Regions from separate parts of the Variovorax sp. GW823-FHT02B07 genome, predicted to be linked through region 3. Evidence: predicted binding sites of a transcription regulator. Region 3 holds the regulator's gene; each other region holds the start of a gene.
What was found. Region 3 encodes sigma-54, which starts transcription at its own class of promoters, with help from an activator protein. Its sites were predicted from a motif close to TGGCANGNAANCTGCTTT; they were not measured.
Positions count from the first base shown of each region.

Region 1: a site for sigma-54 is predicted at 2,552-2,569, ahead of hmpA (NO-inducible flavohemoprotein). Genes of this name have one in related genera too.
Region 2: a site for sigma-54 is predicted at 2,440-2,457, ahead of AC1RGU_RS14095 (nitrate regulatory protein). Genes of this name have one in related genera too.
Region 4: a site for sigma-54 is predicted at 1,878-1,895, ahead of AC1RGU_RS13445 (ammonium transporter). Genes of this name have one in related genera too.

Region 1 is NZ_JBXAJX010000004.1:137,724-142,239, forward strand. It holds gene AC1RGU_RS21475 (NAD(P)/FAD-dependent oxidoreductase) at 1-222, opposite strand, end outside; gene cysK (cysteine synthase A) at 296-1,216, opposite strand; gene hmpA (NO-inducible flavohemoprotein) at 1,332-2,516, opposite strand; gene norR (nitric oxide reductase transcriptional regulator NorR) at 2,653-4,242, shown strand; RNA gene rnpB (RNase P RNA component class A) at 4,302-4,516, shown strand, end outside.
Region 2 is NZ_JBXAJX010000002.1:626,944-631,459, reverse strand. It holds gene AC1RGU_RS14110 (Hsp20/alpha crystallin family protein) at 71-442, shown strand; gene AC1RGU_RS14105 (alpha/beta hydrolase) at 633-1,391, shown strand; gene tsaD (tRNA (adenosine(37)-N6)-threonylcarbamoyltransferase complex transferase subunit TsaD) at 1,327-2,388, opposite strand; gene AC1RGU_RS14095 (nitrate regulatory protein) at 2,489-3,754, shown strand; gene AC1RGU_RS14090 (CmpA/NrtA family ABC transporter substrate-binding protein) at 4,074-4,516, shown strand, end outside.
Region 3 is NZ_JBXAJX010000006.1:169,605-174,120, reverse strand. It holds gene AC1RGU_RS25870 (phospholipase D family protein) at 1-1,452, opposite strand, end outside; gene rpoN (RNA polymerase factor sigma-54) at 1,463-3,052, opposite strand; gene lptB (LPS export ABC transporter ATP-binding protein) at 3,070-3,864, opposite strand; gene lptA (lipopolysaccharide transport periplasmic protein LptA) at 3,861-4,516, opposite strand, start outside.
Region 4 is NZ_JBXAJX010000002.1:466,233-470,748, forward strand. It holds gene AC1RGU_RS13435 (acyltransferase family protein) at 1-692, opposite strand, end outside; gene AC1RGU_RS13440 (LytTR family DNA-binding domain-containing protein) at 839-1,780, shown strand; gene AC1RGU_RS13445 (ammonium transporter) at 1,966-3,168, shown strand; gene AC1RGU_RS13450 (M14 family metallopeptidase) at 3,282-4,217, shown strand; gene AC1RGU_RS13455 (hypothetical protein) at 4,235-4,516, opposite strand, start outside.

The DNA of each region.
Region 1 (4,516 bases), on a different contig from region 3:
GGCGTGCTTGGCCAGCAGCGCGGCTTCGAGCGCCGCGTCGGCCAGCTGCACGTCGCAGATGTAGACCGTGAGCAGGTCGACCTTGCGAGCGTCGAAGCTGCGCTTGTAGACGGTGTGGGAGGCGATCGCGTCAGGCGGAACGTCGAGCGTCCGGGCGATCAGGGTGACCAGCGCGTCAGGCGCGTGGTCGAGCGGGAGTTTGAGTTCGGAGATTCGCAGCATGTCGTGGGGCTTGTGGTTATCAAGCAGACCGACGATTTTAAGCGCCCGTGGCGCTATGAAACTTGTAGCTGGATCAGGCGGGCAGGAAGCCCTCGACCGACAGGTAGCGCTCGCCGGTGTCGTAGTTGAAGCCCAGCACCACCGCATCGGGCGCCAGCGAGGGCAGCTTCTGCGCAATGGCCGCGAGCGTCGCGCCCGACGAGATGCCGACCAGGATGCCTTCCTCGACCGCGCAGCGGCGTGCCATTTCGCGCGCGGGTTCGGCGTCGACCTGCAGCACGCCGTCCAGCAGCGAGGTGTCCAGGTTCTTCGGGATGAAGCCCGCGCCGATGCCCTGGATGGGGTGGGGTGCCGGCGCGCCGCCCGAGATCACGGGCGAAGCCACCGGCTCCACCGCGAACACCTGCAGCTTGGGCCACTTCTTCTTGAGCACCTTCGCCACGCCCGTGATGTGGCCGCCCGTGCCCACGCCGGTGATGAGCACGTCGATGCCCTCGGGAAAGTCAGCCGCGATCTCTTCGGCCGTGGTGCGCACGTGCACGTCGACGTTGGCGGGGTTGTTGAACTGCTGCGGCATCCACGCGCCCGGCGTGCCGGCCACGATTTCCTCGGCGCGGGCGATGGAGCCCTTCATGCCGTTGGCGCGCGGCGTGAGGTCGAAGGTGGCGCCGTAGGCCAGCATGAGGCGACGGCGCTCCACCGACATGCTGTCGGGCATCACCAGGATCAGCTTGTAGCCCTTGACGGCCGCGACCATCGCCAGGCCGATGCCGGTGTTGCCCGAGGTGGGCTCGACGATGGTGCCGCCGGGCTTGAGCGCGCCGCTCTTCTCGGCGTCTTCCACCATCGACAGCGCGATGCGGTCCTTGATCGAGCCGCCGGGGTTGGCGCGCTCCGACTTGATCCAGACCTGCTGCTTCGCATGGCCGAACAGGCGGTTGATGCGGATGTGCGGCGTGTTGCCGATGGTCTGGAGGATGTTCTGGGCCTTCATGGAATCTCCTTGGGTGCGAGGGTCGGATGGTCAGCGCGCATTGTGGCGCCCCCCGGGCCGGGTTGCATCCGGCCCGCGACCGTTTCAGCACGAGGGGATGGCAGGCCGTTGCGGTTCAGGCCTCCAGGGCTTCCAGCGGCCCGAAGAACTCGTAGCGAAGCTGCTGCTTCGGCACGCCGAGCGCCAGCCCGTTCGCATACACCGCCTGCATGAAGGGCTTCGGCCCGAGAAAGTACAGGTCGACGTCGCGGTCTTCCGGCAGCAGCCCGGCCAGCAGCTCGCGGGTGACGAAGCCGGTCGCGTGCGGCGTGTCGGTGTCGCGCGGCGCGTCGTAGACATACAGCGGCTTCACGTTCGCATGCCGCTGCGCGAGCGCGTCGACGCGGGCGCGGAACGCATGCGCGCCGCCGTGCCGCGCCGCGTGGACGAAGTGCACCGGCCGGCCCGTGTGCGCCACCGATTCGAGCATGCTCATCGCGGGCGTGATGCCCACGCCGCCCGTCACCAGCACGAGGGGACGCGCCTGCTCGCCCGCGGGCTGCAGCACGAAGTCGCCGCACGGCGCCTGCACCTGCAGCCGCGTGCCGACCGCGGCGGCCGCGTGCAGCCAGTTCGAGGCGCGGCCGCCTTCTTCCTTCTTCACGCTGATGCGGTACCACGGCTTGCCCGGCGCGTCGGACAGCGAGTAGTTGCGGCGCACCGGCTGGCCGTCGATCTCCAGCACCAGCGTGAGGTACTGCCCCGGCGAGAACGCCAGCAGCGCGCCGCCGTCCACGGGCTCCAGGTAGAACGAGGTGATGACCTCGCTCTCGTCCTCGCGCCGGGCCACGCGGAATTCGCGCGTGCCGCGCCATCCGCCGGGTTGCGCCGCGTTGGCGCTGTAGACGGCTTCTTCCGCGGCGATGAGCAGGCCCGCCAGCGATTCGTAGGCCTCGCCCCACGCGGCGATCACCTCGTCGGTCGCGGCATCGCCGAGCACCTCCTTCACGGCGCGCAGCAGGTAGTGGCCGACGATCGGATAGTGCTCCGGCAGCACGCCCAGCGCGGCGTGCTTCTGGATGATGCGGGGCAGGGCGCCGGCGATCGCTTCGAGCCGGTCGATGTGCGCGCCGTACGCGATGACCGCCCCCGCCAGCGCACGCGCCTGCGTGCCGGCGGCCTGGTGCGCCTCGTTGAAGAAGGCCTTCACCTGCGGATGGCCCTCGAACATGATCTTGTAGAAGTGGCTGGTGATGGCCTCGCCGTGGGCCTGGAGCGCGGGCACGGTGGACTTGACGATGGCGATGGTTTGCGGGTGCATGGTCTTGCGGTCCTTCGGTTGGAGATGCCTGTGTCATCTCACGATCCGTGCCAGCCGGAAGGCCTCTGCAAGTGCTTGACGCCATTGGGGATTTATCGGGCGTGGTCAAATTCGCAACAACTTCTGCGTTGTACTTATGACCACATTGCGTGTCGATTCGACCACCGAGGCCTCACCACCTGAGCCCGAGCCCGAAGCCGAGTCCGCCCGCTACCGGTCGCTGCTCGCCGCCGCGCGCGGACTGGTCCGCTGCGATGCCGCCGCGCTGCTGCAGCTCGACGTCGACGTGCTGAAGCCCGTCGCGGTCGACGGCCTGAGCGATGAAACCCTCGGACGCCAGTTTCCCGTCGCCGCTCATCCGCGCTTCGCGCGCCTGCTCGACAGCGAACGGGGCCTGCGCTTCGCGCACGACAGCAACCTGCCTGACCCGTACGACGGCCTCGTTGCCGGCCAGCCGGGCATCCTGCCGGTGCACGACTGCATGGGCGCGCCGCTGCGCCTGCGCGGCGCCGTCTGGGGCCTGCTCACGCTGGACGCCCTGGAGCCGCACGCCTTCGATGCCGTGGGCCCGGCGCAGATGGAGGCACTGATCGCCCTCGTTGAAACCGGCATCGAGGCCGCCCACACGATCCGCGAGATGCAGGCGCGCGCGGTGCGCGAACAGGCCGTCGCGCAGGCGTTGCGCGCAGGGCGTGGCGCGCCGCGCGAGCTGCTGGGCAGCAGCCCGGCGATGAAGCAGCTGTGCCACGAGATCGACACCGTCGCCGTGTCCGACCTCACGGTGCTGCTGCTCGGCGAAACCGGCGTCGGCAAGGACCTGGTCGCGCAGCGCCTGCACGCGCGCTCGCGTCGCAGCGAGCAGCCGCTCGTGCAGGTCAACTGCGCGGCGCTGCCCGAGTCGCTGGCCGACAGCGAACTCTTCGGCCACAAGCGCGGCGCGTTCACCGGCGCCGTGCAGGACCGCGACGGCAAGTTCGAGATCGCCGATGGCGGCACGCTCTTTCTCGACGAGGTCGGAGAGCTGCCGCTGAGCGTGCAGGCCAAGCTGCTGCGCGTGCTGCAAAGCGGCGAGGTGCAGCGACCCGGCAGCGACCGCATGCGCAAGGTCGATGTGCGCGTGATCGCGGCCACCAACCGCGACCTGCCCGCCGCGATCGCGCAGGGGCGCTTTCGCGCCGACCTGTACCACCGGCTGTCGGTCTATCCGCTCGTCGTCGCGCCGCTGCGCGAACGGGGGCGCGACGTGCTCGTGCTCGCCGGCAGCTTTCTCGAGGAGAACCAGCACCGGCTGGGCGCGCGCAACCTGCGGCTCTCGCCGGCGTCGAAGGCCGCCATGCTGACGCACGGCTGGCCGGGCAACGTGCGCGAGCTCGAGCATGTGATCAGCCGCGCCTCGCTGCGGGCGTTCAGGGAACAGCCGCGCGGTTCGCGCTGGACGGCCATCGAACCGCATCACCTGGCGCTGGACAGCGCTGCCGTGGGGAGCGCCGTGGCAGCGCCCGTGCAGGCGCCGGCGAACGAACACGCGGGGCCTGCCATCGCGGGCGGCACGCTGCGCGAGGCGACCGAGGCCTTCCAGCGGGCCTGGCTCTTGGAACTGCTCGCCCGCCACGGCGGCCGCGTGGCCAGCGCCGCGCGCGAGGCCGGCATCGACCGCAGCAACTTCCACCGGACGTTGCGCAAGCTGGGCCTGGTGCAGGCCGGCGACAGCGAAACGCTCGGTTGAAGGTCGGCGCGCGACACCGCTTGAAGGGTCATTGATGGGGCGGGCGATAATCGAGAGGTGAAGCACGCCAGACCGCCGCTGGTGCAAGCCCGAAAGGGACGATGCTCTGCCCTCGGGCAACAGCATCGGGTCGAAAGATCGCACTGGAGGAACGTCCGGACTGCACAGGACAGCGCAGGAGTTAACGACTCTCCACCGTGAGGTGAGGATCAGAGCAACAGAGACGAGCCGATTCAGTTCGGGTGAAACGGGCAATCTCTGCGCGCAGCAACAC
Region 2 (4,516 bases), on a different contig from region 3:
AAAGGCCGCGCAGTGTAAGGGACACACATTCCATGTCCCCATTGTGTTCATTCACCCAGGAGTTTTCGCCATGTTCTTCACCCCCACCCACCGCAGCGCGCATTTCGCTCCCCGTGCCCACGACCGCGCTTTCGAGCGCTTCGTGAACGAGGCTTTTGCCGGCGCCCGCCGCTCGCCCCTGGTCGAGCAGGACGACAAGAGCTGGACCCTGTCGCTGGACGTGCCCGGCCTGTCGCGTGAAGACCTGTCGGTGGCCATCGAAGGCGCCGTGGTCCGCATCGAAAGCAAGGCCGAAGCCAAGCGCCAGATCAAGCTCGCCTACGAGCTGCCGCAAGCCATCGACCTGGCCACCAGCGAAGCCAAGCTGGAGAACGGCGTGCTGACCCTGAAGCTCGGCAAGCTGGTGCCCGCAAGCCAGGTTTCGCACTTGCAGATCAACTAGTCCCGGCGATGCCCCCACGAAGAAAATGTTAGTGACAGCTTGTTTTGACTTTAAACAAGCGCCGTATTCACAATAGTGCCGGATAACGTCACATGATGTGACGATTTATTAGTACTTTCTTCTTCGTGGGCATCTCGTAAACGCATCGAGTTCCCGGGCGGTGCGGACAGCGGGTGTGCCTCAAGGCACCATGAAAACGCACCTGCAGTCAGCCAATGACAACGAACGGTCCGACACGCTCCTGATCTTCCTGCCAGGGGCCTACCTCAAGCCCGAAGAGTTCGAGCGCGAGGGCTTCATCAGCGCCGTGCGCGAGCGGCACCTCGCAGCCGACGCACTGCTGGTCGATGCGGACGTCTCCTACTACTACGACCAGACCCTCAGCGAGCGGCTGCACGCCGACGTCATCGAGCCCCAGCGCGCCAAGGGCTACACCTCGATCTGGCTGGTCGGCATTTCCATCGGCGGATTCGGCGCGCTGATCCACGAACTGGCGCGCCCGGGCTCGGTGGACGGCATCGTGGCGCTGGCGCCCTACCTCGGGCGCCGCGTGCTCGGTGCGGAAATCAAGAAGGCCGGCGGCCTGCGCGCCTGGCAGGCGCCCACCGGGCCGCAGCCCGACGAGGAACCCGACCGCAAGCTCTGGCCCTTCTTCCAGCAGTACCTGGCGCCGAAGCCTTCCCAGGACCTGCCGCCGCTGTACCTGGGTTTCGGCCTGGCCGACCGCTTCGCCAGCAACCACAAGCTGCTGGCCGACGCCCTGCCCCCGGGGCGCGTGTTCACGACCGAAGGCGGCCATGACTGGCCCGAGTGGCGCCAGCTGTGGCGCAACGTGCTCGACGTGCTGCCGCTGCCCTCGCTGGGGCGTGCACGGCAGCAGCCGGCTACACGGTTTCCGGCAGCGGCGTCTCGGGCGTCATCAGCGATGCCATCGGCCATCGCGGCTTGACGTCGAAGGCGTAGCGCTCGCTGGCCTGCGACAGGCCTGACTGCAGCCGCATCGCGGCGGCCATGGCGATCATGGCGCCGTTGTCCGTGCACAGGTGCAGCTCGGGGTAGTGCACGCGCACCTTGCGCTTGGCGCAGGCCGCGTTCAGCTGCTCGCGCAGGTTCTTGTTGGCCCCCACGCCGCCGGCGACCACCAGCCGCTTCAGGCCGGTCTGGTCCAGCGCCGCGAGCGACTTCTTCAACAGCACCTCGACGATGGCCGCCTGCGTGGAGGCGGCGAGGTCGGCCTTGCGCGCCTCGAGCTGGTCGCCGAGCTTCTTGGCCTGCGTGAGCACAGCCGTCTTCAGGCCTGCGAACGAAAAGTCGAGGTCGCCGCTGTGCAGCAGCGGGCGCGGCAGCTTGAAGGCTGCGGCGTCGCCGCCTTCGGCCAGCTTCGCGAGCCAGGGGCCGCCGGGGTACGGCAGGCCCATGAGCTTGGCGCTCTTGTCGAAGGCCTCGCCAGCCGCGTCGTCGATGGTCTCGCCGAGCAGTTCGTAGCGGCCCACGCCGTCGACCCGCATCAGCTGCGTGTGGCCGCCCGACACCAGCAGCGCCACGAACGGGAATTCGGGCGGGTCGGCGCTCAGGAACGGCGACAACAGATGCCCTTCCAGGTGATGCACACCCAGCACCGGCTTGCCCAGCGCCACACCCAGTGCGCAGGCCACGCCCGCGCCCACGAGCAGCGCGCCGGCCAGACCCGGGCCGCGCGTGTAGGCCACCACGTCGATCTCGGCCAGCGAACGCCCGGCCTCGGCCATCACGGCTTCGGTGAGCGGCAGCACGCGGCGGATGTGGTCGCGGCTGGCCAGCTCGGGCACCACGCCGCCGTAGGCCTGGTGCATGGCGATCTGGCTGTGCAGCGCGTGCGAACGCAGCAGCGGCAGCGCGTCGCCGTGCGACTCGACCAGCGCCACGCCGGTCTCGTCGCAGGATGATTCGATTCCCAACAAGAGCATGGCGCCGAGTGTAGGGGCCGCCCGCCGGCGGCGCCCGCGAAGGGGCAAGCAAGGCACGGAAGTTGCACGAGCGGAAGGCGCCCCTTCCGCGCCCCCACGAATGACTTCCGGCCTGAGCTTCCTGATCGCCGCGCGCCGATGCGAGATCGACGCGCTGGACCAGCTCGCGCGCACCAGCGAGCTGGTCGGCGCCATCGGCCGGCTCGTGCATGCGCTGCAGCGCGAGCGCGGCATGTCGAACGTGTTCCTGGCCTCGCACGGCGGGCGCTTTGCCGACCAGCGCGGCCCGCAGATCGCCGAATGCCTGGCGCTCGAGCAGCAGGTGCGCGCCGGCTTCGACCGGCTCGAGGCCGAGCACCACCGCGCGGTGGGCGCCGGCCACGGCGCGCGCCTGTTCAGCCGCATCGCCTGGGTGCTGCCCGGCCTGGACGCCCTGCCCGCGCTGCGCCGGCGCATCGACGCGCTCGAACTCCAGCCGGCGCAGGCCGTGGCCGCCTTCGCCAAGCTGGTGGCCGGCCTGCTGGCGGTGGTGTTCGAGGCGGCCGACGGCGCCACCGACCCCGAGATCTCGCGCCTGCTGGTGGCGATGTTCAACTTCATGCAGGGCAAGGAGTTCGCCGGCCAGGAGCGTGCCTTCGGCGCCGCCGCGCTCGCGCTGGGCCGGGGCGACGACGCGCAGCGCCAGCAGTGGCGCCACCTCATCGAGTCGCAGGAGCGCTGCTTCCAAGTGTTCATCGACTTCTCGGGCGACGCGGTGCGCACGCTCTGGCACGACAGCCAATCGGACGCCGTGCTGGCCGAGCTCGAGCGCCTGCGCCGCAAGGGCGCCACCTCGGTGCCGGCCGACGCACTGCTGAGCCAGGCCTGGTTCGACTGCTGCACGCGGCGCATCGACGCCATGCAGACGGTCGAGAACCGCCTCTCGGCCGACCTGCGCGCGCTGTGCGACCACAAGACCGCCCAGGCGCGCAGCGAGCTGGCGGCCTACCGGCAGCTGCTCGGCACGCTGGCCCCGCAGGCCGGCGGCGCGCTCTTCTTCGACGATGCCCAGCAGGCGCAGGACGCCACGCCGGCGCAGCTCGGGCGCCACCTCGAGCGCTCGGTGCTCGACATGGTCCAGGAACAGTCGCAGCGCCTGCAGGCCATGAGCGACGAACTCGACACCGTGCGCGCCTCGCTCAACGAACGCAAGATCGTCGAGCGCGCCAAGGGCCTGCTGATGGCGCACCGGCGCCTGAGCGAGGCCGAGGCGCACAAGATGCTGCGCCAGACCGCCATGAACCAGAAGCGCCGCCTCGTCGACGTGGCCGAGTCGATGCTGGCCATGGCCGACTACCTGCCGCTCGAGCCTGCACCGCGGCGCTGACCCGGGCCGCTTGGATTGGTGCAGCGCACAACAACTGTGCGTCGCCCGGGTTAGCGAGCCAGCAGGAACTTTCTCCTGCACCGGCGCGCCCTGCCAGCTATCTTTTCCATAGCTCCCAACGGTGGGTTCGAACTGGCACGTCGCTTGCATAGTCCTTGGCACGGGACCGCAAGGTCTCAAAGGCAGGTTGCACCCAACGGCGGGTGCGGCCCACCGAACCGGACAAAGGCGTCCCCATCCCGCAAGGGCTCGTTCACGAGCAGCCCCTGCGCGGTGCGGACGCCTTTTCGTTTTTGTCTTTCACTTCTGGAGCCCCGCCATGTCCGATCTGCTGCTGAAAACCAAACTGAGCCGGCGCCGCGTGCTGCAGGCCGCCGCCCTCGGCGCCGTGGGCATCGACCCCGCGCTGCGTGCCGCCGTCTGGGCCCAGGGCTCGGACAAGCCCGAGAAGGAAGAAGTGAAGATCGGCTTCATCCCGCTGACCGATTGCGCCAGCGTGGTGATGGCTTCGGTGCTGGGCATCGACAAGAAGTACGGCGTGAAGATCGTGCCGAGCAAGGAAGCCAGCTGGGCCGGCGTGCGCGACAAGCTCGTGAACGGCGACCTCGACATGGCGCACGTGCTCTACGGCCTCGTGTACGGCATGCACCTGGGCGTGAGCGGCCCGAAGAAGGACATGGCCGTGCTCATGACCCTGAACAACAACGGCCAGGCCATCACGCTGTCGAAGAAGCTGGCCGACAAGGGCGCGGTCGATGCGGC
Region 3 (4,516 bases):
ACGCAGCCGGTAGGCGCCCTGCTGCTTGAGCACGTCGAGCAGCTTCAGGGTCTGCTGCGCCATCTCGGGGCTGCGGATGAACAGGCCGATCTCGGTGTTGTGAATCTCGGAGCGCGGATCGAAATTCATCGAGCCGACGAACAGGATGCGCTGGTCGATCACCGCCGACTTGGCGTGCAGCCGGCCCACCGACGTGCCGAACAGGCCGAGGCGCACGCTGCGCCGCGTGCGCGCGGAACTCAGCTCGTGCAGCTCGGCGCCCAGCGCCAGCATGTCGGCGCGGTAGCGGCGGTAGGCGGTGTGCACGAGCGGTTCGTCGGTGGCGGCGAGCGAGTTGGTGACCACGCTGATCTTCACGTTGCGCCCGCGGATCTCGCGCATCACCTCCAGCCCCGACGCGCCCGGGATCAGGTAGGGCGAGACCAGCGTCACCTCGCTGCGCGCGCGGCGCATCTGCTCGACCACGTTGTAGCGCACGCTGTCCACGTCGAGCAGCGGCACGCCGCCGTACGACGCGGTCTTGCCGATCACGCGGTCGGGGGAATCGGCGTAGGCCTCGGCGGTGGTCCAGATCAGGCCGAGCTTGCCGGCGTCGAGGTCGTCGGCCACCGGGCTGTAGCCGAGCAGGTCGTTGGGCGCGGGCCTGGGCGGCGGCGGCGTGGTGTCGGGGCCGGTGGCGGCGTCGAAGCGGCGCTGCAGTTCTTCGCGCGGCAGGTCGGTGTGCACGACCGCGCCGATCGGGCGCACGTGCGGGCTGTTCCAGTACTGGTCGAACAGCACGCCCAGGCGCGGGATCAGCGCGCCCGTGACGAAGGTGTCGAGGTCGATGAAGTTCGGGCCGGTGGTGCGGCGGAAGTACTGGTTGCCGATGTTGCGCCCGCCCGCCACCGCCATCGCGCCGTCGGCGATGAAGAGCTTGTTGTGCATGCGGCGGTTGACGCGGCTGAAGTCGAACAGCGACGCGGTGAAGCGCTTGAGCAGGCTGCCGCGCCCGGCCGGGAACGGGTTGAACAGGCGCAGCTCCACGTTCGGCGTGGCGGCCAGGCCGAGCAGCAGCTCGTCTTCGCCGGAGGTGTAGAGGTCGTCCATCAACAAGCGCACCCGCACGCCGCGCTGGGCCGCATCGCGCAGGGTGCGCAGCAGGTAGCGGCCGGTCTCGTCGTTCTCGATCTGGTAGTACTGCACGTCGAGCGTGCGCTGCGCGCGGCGCGCCAGCTGCAGCCGCGTGTCGAAGGCGAAGTCGCCGCCGGGCATGAGGCGAAAGCCGCTGAGGTCGGGGTCGGGCTGCGAGGCCAGCGCGATCTTGCCGAGCGCGGTGTCGGCCGAGACGGCGATGGCCTTGGTGGGCGGGCGCGGTGCCTCGTCGGGCAAGGTGGCGCAGCCGGCGAACAGTGATGCCGCCACGAGGGCGAAGACCCAATGCCCCCAGCGTGACAGCAGGCGACGGGTCATCGTGGGCTTTCTACAGGGCCTTGCGCAGGTTGGCGGGCGCGATGCGCAGCGCCTCGCGGTACTTGGCGACGGTGCGGCGCGCGCACTCGATGCCCTGCTCTTTCAGCATCTCGGAGATCTGGCTGTCGGACAGCGGCTTCTTGATGCTCTCGGAACTCACGAACTGCTTGATCAGCGCGCGCACCGCGGTGCTCGACGCGTTGCCGCCGGTCTCGGTGCCCAGCGCCGAGCCGAAGAAGTACTTGAGCTCGACGGTGCCGAACGGCGTGGCCATGTACTTGGCGGTGGTCACGCGCGAGATGGTCGACTCGTGCAGGCCCAACTCGTCGGCGATCTCGCGCAGCACCAGCGGGCGCATGGCCAGCTCGCCGTGCACGAAGTAGCTCTTCTGGCGCTCGACGATGGCGTTGCTCACGCGCAGGATGGTGTCGAAGCGCTGCTGGATGTTCTTGATGAACCAGCGCGCCTCCTGCAGCCGCTGCGACAGCGCCTGGCTGCCCTCGCCCTTGTGCGACTTGAGCGCGCCGGCGTAGATGTCGTGCACGCGCAGGCGCGGCATGACTTCGGGGTTGAGCATGACGCGGAACTTCACGTTCGTGCCGCGCCCGGTCTTGGTGACGATCACGTCGGGGATGACGATGTTGCGCTCGACGTCGACGAAGCGGCGGCCCGGCTTGGGTTCGAGGCGCGCAATGACCTGCAGCGCCGAGCGCACCAGGTCTTCGTTGGTGCGCGTGAGCGTGGCCAGGCGCTTGAAGTCGCGCCGCGCGAGCAGCTCCATGGGCTGTTTGCAGATCGCGATGGCGGTCTTGCGGATGAGCGCTTCGGCCTCGGTCTCGTCTTCGCTGGCGAGCGCCTTCAGCTGGATGCTCAGGCATTCGCCGAGATCGCGCGCGCCGACGCCCACCGGCTCCAGGCTCTGCAGCAGGCCCAGCGCCACCTGGAAGTGGTGCACAAGGTCGTCGAACTGGTCGTTGTCGTCGCCCGCCAGGCCCGAGGCCAGCGCGGGCAGCGAGTCTTCGAGGTAGCCGTCGTCGTTGAGCGATTCGATCAGGAAGCGCAGCGCGGCGCAGTCGTTCTCATTGAGCCGCAGGCTCAGCGCCTGGCGGTGCAGGAAGGACTGCAGCGACTCCTGGCTGCGCGCGAGTTCGGTGGCGTCGGCACGCTCGTCGTCGCCCAGGTTGTTCTGGCGCGCGGGTGCGTCGCTGCCCCACTCGCTGTCGTCGGGCGCCATGTCGACGGTGCCGTCGCCTTCCCAGTCGGGCTCGCGCTCGGCGATCTCGGCGGCGGGGCCGTCGGTGTCGGGGGTCGAGGTGGTGGTGTCGCTGGAGGTGGAGGACGTGCTGGCGGCGGACGGCGTGAACTCGGCCTCACCCTCGCCCGCGTCGTCGCGCGGCACCGGCGCGTCGGCCGTGTCCAGCCCGAACTCCTCGCGCGCCGCTTCTTCCGCGGTGCGTTCGAGGAACGGGTTCTCGTCCAGCATCTGCTCGACCTCCTGGCTCAGTTCGAGCGTGGAGAGCTGGAGCAGGCGAATGGACTGCTGCAGCTGTGGCGTCAGCGCCAGATGCTGCGAGACGCGAAGGGACAGCCCTTGCTTCATGGAGACCCGACCCTCCCTTACATGCGGAAGTGCTCGCCCAGGTACACCCTGCGTACCTCGGCGTTGTCGACGATCTCCGAGGGTGTGCCTTGTGCCAGCACGTGCCCGTCGCTGATGATGAACGCGTGATCGCAGATGCCCAGCGTTTCACGCACGTTGTGGTCAGTGATGAGCACGCCGATGCCGCGCTCTTTCAGGAAACTGATGATCCGCTGGATCTCGATCACGGCGATCGGGTCGATGCCGGCGAAGGGCTCATCCAGCAGGATGAAGCGCGGCTGGGTGGCCAGCGCGCGTGCAATTTCAACGCGGCGGCGCTCGCCGCCCGACAGCGCGAGCGCGGGCGAGTCGCGCAGGTGGTCCACGCGCAGGTCGGCCAGCAGATCGGCCAGGCGCTCTTCGGTGTGCTGCTTGGTCAGCGGCATCATGCGGCCGTTGGCGTCGGGCTCGCGCTGCAGCTCGAGCACGGCGCGCACGTTTTCCTCGACCGTGAGCTTGCGGAAGATCGAGGCTTCCTGCGGCAGGTAGCTCAGGCCCATGCGCGCGCGGCGGTGAATGGGCATGTGGGCGATGGGCTCGCCGTCGATGGTGATCTCGCCGGCGTCGGCGCGCACCAGCCCGACGATCATGTAGAACGAGGTGGTCTTGCCCGCGCCGTTGGGGCCGAGCAGTCCGACGACCTCGCCCTTTTGCACGTCGAGCGAGACGTCTTTGACGACCGTGCGGCTGCCGTAGCTCTTCTTGAGGCCGCGCGCCACGAGGCGGCTGCCCGGAATGCCGTCGGCGGTCTGGGTTCCTGCGGTTTCGATCACTTGCGCCCTTCCCCTTCGGTGCCGCCCAGCGTGGTGCTCGGGCGCAGCCCGGCGCCGGGCGCGGGGGTGGGTGCCGGGGCCACAGGCTTCTTGCCGCCGGCTGCCGGTGCGGAACCGCCCGCCGCCGGGGCCGCGGCGGCCTTCGGCGTGAGGATGGCCTTCACGCGACCGCCACCGCCCGCCGAGACGCCGGCGTTCGGCGGCACGAGGGAGCCGTTGACGGTGTAGGTGTCGTTGCTCTGGTCGTAGACGATCAGCGCGCCGCTGCTCTCGTCGTTGGCCGTGGCGCCGATCAGCCGGCGCATGACGGCACGGCGGATGAACTTGACGTTGTCGGCGCGGCTGTCGTACTCGATGACTTCCGACTCGCCCTCGATCCACTCGTCGCCGGCGTTGCGCTTCTGCTTGTAATAGGCCAGCTTGCCGGGCGCCGCCGTGACCACGCCGTACTGGTAGCCCTCGGCGTCCTGGCGCACGTCCAGCCGCGCGCCGCGGATGATGATCGTGCCCTTCGTGACCAGCACGTTGCCGGTGAACACGCTGGTCTGTTTCAGGTCGTCGTAGCGCATCGAGTCGGACTCGATGTTCATCGGCTTGGTGCGGTCGGCGGTCTCGGCCAGGGCGCTCGAGGCGGCACCGGCCAGCAACAGCG
Region 4 (4,516 bases), on a different contig from region 3:
CTGTGCAGGTGGAAGTCCCACACCAGGTTGTGCGTGGCCGGGAAGTGCCGCGCCAGCAGCACCGTCCACGCCAGCAGCGGCAGCGCCGGCAGCACCAGCAGCTGCCAGCCGCGCAATCCGTTGAAGCGCTGCCGCACCCACTGGCCGGCCGCCGAGCGCCACAGCGGCAGCGTCAGCGCGACCAGTGCCGTGTAGACGAACAGGTAGGGCAGGTACCAGAGGTGGTTCCAGGTGATGCCGAACTCCGCCCCCGCGAACGCGCCCTTGGGCCACGGCGCGTCCATCGACAGGTAGCGCAGCAGGAAGGTGCCGAAGCCCGGCGCCACCAGCCCGCGCGCCACGCCCTCGGCATAGGCCTGGTAGGGCACGACCACCGCCATGCCGAAGGCCAGCGGCAGCATCAGCCGCAGGCCCCGGCTGCGCAGCAGGCCCCAGGTGCCCTGGCCCCGGCTCAGGAAACCGAGCGACACGCCCGAGATCAGGAAGACCAGGTCCATGCGCCACAGGTTCAGCACCCGCATCGGCCACGGCAGCCACTCGGACGCGTGCGGGCTCTTCAGGTGCCAGGGCCAGTCGGCCACGTAGTACATGCCCACGTGGTAGAGGATGACGAGCAGGAAGGCGAGGGCGCGCAGGGCGTCGATGTCGTGGCGGCGCTGCGGCGCGAGGGCCGAAACGGAATCGGAGGGCATGGCGGGCTCCTGGAACGAAGAAACGGCGGCCATCGTGGCCCCCGCGCCCGTCCCCGGGGCCATCGCCGGGACGGATCGCTCCGGATTTGTGACGAACGGTGGCCCCCAGGGACGAAATCCGGCCCCCGGTTCGCGAGAATCCCCGCATGAGCGAGCCGCACAAGAACCTGTACGAGCGCTACGAACCGATCCGGCGGTACGTCGAGGTCGGCTTCTGGATCGTGCTGATGACGGTGCACGCCGCGATCAGCACCGTGGTCGCGCTCATCGACGCCCGCAGCCGCGCCGTGCCGCGCGCGAACTGGGAGGTCATTACCTGGGAGGTGTCGAGCCACATCGCGCTGCTGGCGCTGGTGCCGGTGCTGGTGGCCGTGGAGCGCCGGCTGTCGCCGCTGGCGCGCGACCACTGGGTGCGTTTTCTCGCCGGGCATCTGGTGGCCAGCGTGCTCCTGAGCCTGGCGCACGTCGCGGCGATGTTCGGGCTGCGTGCCGCGGTGTACGCGGTGGCCGGCGAGCCCTACGATTTCGCCGGCGCCATGGGGCGATGGGGCTACGAGTACCTGAAGGACGTGCGCGTCTACGCCACGATGGTCTTCGGCGTGTGGGCCTACCGGCTCTTCATGCTGCGGCTGCAGGGCGAGGCGCGCGTGCTCGATCTGCCGGAAGAGGGCGTGGCGCCGGTGCCCGAGGCGCTGGCGGAACCGGAGGGTTTCGAACCCTCCGTGCAGGACGTGCCCCCGCCGGCAGCCCCACCGCCGGCCCGCCCCGAACGCTTCCTCGTGCGCAAGCTGCGCCGCGAATTCCTCATCGCCGCCACCGACATCGACTGGCTGCAGGCCGAGGGCAACTACGTCGGCCTGCACGTCAACGGCCACGACTACCTGCTGCGCGCCACGCTCACAGACTTCCTGACCCAGCTCGACCCTGCCACCTTCGTGCGCGTGCACCGCAGCCACGCCGTGAACCTGGGCCGCATCAAGGAGATCGAGCCGCTGGACGGCGGCGACGCCCGGCTGCACATGCACGACGGCACGAGCGTGCCCTGCAGCCGGCGGTATCGCGACGCGCTGCGCGGCGGCGCAGGCTGAGCGGGCCGAGCAACGCTTCGGCGGCGCGTTCCGATCCGGTGCGTGCCCCGCGAAATCAGCCCACTCTTGGGTCGTTTCGCACCATCAAAGAGCCTTCGGGCACCATTTTTGCTTTCCTGCGCCGGCGCCCCGATCCGTTCGGGTGCGACGCACCAAATCAAACCAAAAACCTGCAAGAAGCTCTCATGGACGCACTCAAACAGGGCGCAGATGCGCTGTTCATCCTTCTCGGCGCCATCATGGTCCTGGCCATGCATGCCGGCTTTGCCTTCCTGGAACTGGGCACCGTGCGCAAGAAGAACCAGGTCAATGCGCTGGTCAAGATCCTGGTCGACTTCTCGGTGTCGACCATCGTGTACTTCCTGGTGGGCTACGGCGTGGCCTACGGCACGCATTTCTTCGTCAGCGCCACCGAACTGTCGGCAAGAAGCGGCTACGAGCTGGTGAAGTTCTTCTTCCTGCTGACCTTCGCGGCGGCCATCCCCGCCATCATCTCGGGCGGCATCGCCGAGCGCGCCAAGTTCTGGCCGCAGCTGATCGCCACCGCGGTGATCGTCGGTTTCGTCTACCCGCTGTACGAGGGCATCGCCTGGAACAAGGCCTTCGGCATCCAGGGCTGGATCGCCTCGGTCACCGGCCACGAGTTCCATGACTTCGCCGGCTCGGTCGTCGTGCACGCCGTGGGCGGCTGGCTCGCGCTGCCGGCCGTGCTGCTGCTGGGCGCTCGCCGCAACCGCTACCGCGGCGACGGCTCGCTCAGCGCACACCCGCCGTCGAACATCCCGTTCCTGGCGCTGGGCGCGTGGGTGCTGTGCGTGGGCTGGTTCGGCTTCAACGTGATGAGCGCACAGAGCATCGACAAGATCTCGGGCCTGGTCGCCGTCAACTCGCTGATGGCGATGGTCGGCGGCACGCTGGTGGCGCTGGCCATGGGCAAGAACGACCCCGGCTTCGTCTACAACGGCCCGCTCGCCGGCCTCGTGGCCGTGTGCGCCGGCTCCGACCTCATGCACCCGCTGGGCGCGCTCGTGGCGGGCGGCGTGGCCGGCGCCATCTTCGTCTTCATGTTCACCCGCACCCAGAACAAATGGAAGATCGACGACGTGCTCGGCGTGTGGCCGCTGCACGGCCTGTGCGGCACCTGGGGCGGCATCGCGGCCGGCATCTTCGGCACGCAGGCGCTCGGCGGCATCGGCGGCGTGAACCTGTGGGCGCAGCTCATCGGCACCTTGCTCGGTGTGGTCTGGGCGCTGATCGGTGGCGCGGTGGTGTACGGCGTGCTCAAGGCGACCATGGGGTTGCGGCTGTCGCAGGAAGAGGAGTACGACGGGGCGGATCTGTCGATCCACCACATTTCGGCGACGCCGGAGCGGGAAGTGAACTGGTGAGGGCGTTGCGGCTCAGGACATGAGCCGCATCGGGGGATTTGCGGCGCACGGCACGAATTTGCCAGCTGTAGCAAACTTGCCGGCGGCCCCCGATCCCACCTGTTCACCACCCCATGACCCAATTGCCCCCCGCCCTCGAAGTCCTCCCCCGCGACCTGTCCGCCTACCGCGAGGGCAACGTCGGCATCGACTACGTGCACCGCTTCGAGTCCGGCAAGCCCGGCCCGCACGTGCTGATCAACGCGCTGACGCACGGCAACGAGATCTGCGGCATGACCGCCGCCACGCACCTGCTCGACACCGGCGTGCGCCCGAAGATCGGCACGCTCACCGTCAGCTTTGCCAATGTGGCGGCCTACGAGTCCTTCAACGAGGCGCTGCCTTTCGACAGCCGCCAGCTGGTGCACAACCTCAACCGCGTGTGGTCGCCCGAATGGCTCGACGGCAGCGAGGACAGCCCCGAGCTGCGCCGCGCCCGCGAGCTGCGCCCGGTGGTGAGCGCGGCCGACCACATCCTCGACATCCATTCCACGAGCCAGCCCGTGATCCCGTTCTGGGTGTACCCGGCCTTCGACCGCAACGCCGAGGCCGCCATGGCCATCGGCCGCCCGTCGGTGCACCTGGTGATGCCCGACGGCCTGGGCTCGGGCACGCCGCTGATCCAGCACGGCCAGCATGGCCGGGCCGACGGCAAGGGCGTGGCGCTGGTGGCCGAGTGCGGCCAGCATTTCCTGCGCTCGGCCTCCGAGCTGGCCACCGCCATCTCGCTCGACTTCCTGGCGCACTTCGGCCTCATCGACAAGGACCCGGCCGTGCCCGCGCCCGGCGAGCAGCGCCGCTTCGAGCTGCTCCAGACGCACGTGATCAAGTCGGAAGACTTCGCCTTCGTGCGCCCGCTGATCGGCTTCGAGACCTTCGCCAAGGGCGAGCTGATCGCCACCAACGGCCCCGACGAAATCCGCGCGCCGTGCGACGACTGCACGATCTTCATGCCCGCGCAGCGCACGATTGTCGGGCGCGAGGCGGTGTACCTGACCAGGCCGCTCTGAGGCCGGCGTTCTTCTCTTCAGCAGATCAGCAGGTGCCGCGGTTTGTCCGCGGTGCTGTAGTCGGCATGCCAGTAGTGCGGGTCGTCGCAGAGGCTGAACGCAGCCTGCTTGCCGGCGTGCCGGGCCGTGAAGTGCCTTTGGAGCGTGACGTGCACCGAGCCCTCGTCGGGCCAGTCGATGCCGACATCGACGACGCGGTTGCCCGCGGCGACTTCGGCGGCGACGATCCGCTGCAGGGCGGGGTGCAAGAGGGTGTTGAGGCGGGCGAGGGCTTCGCGGCGTTCGGTGGGCGCGAACGA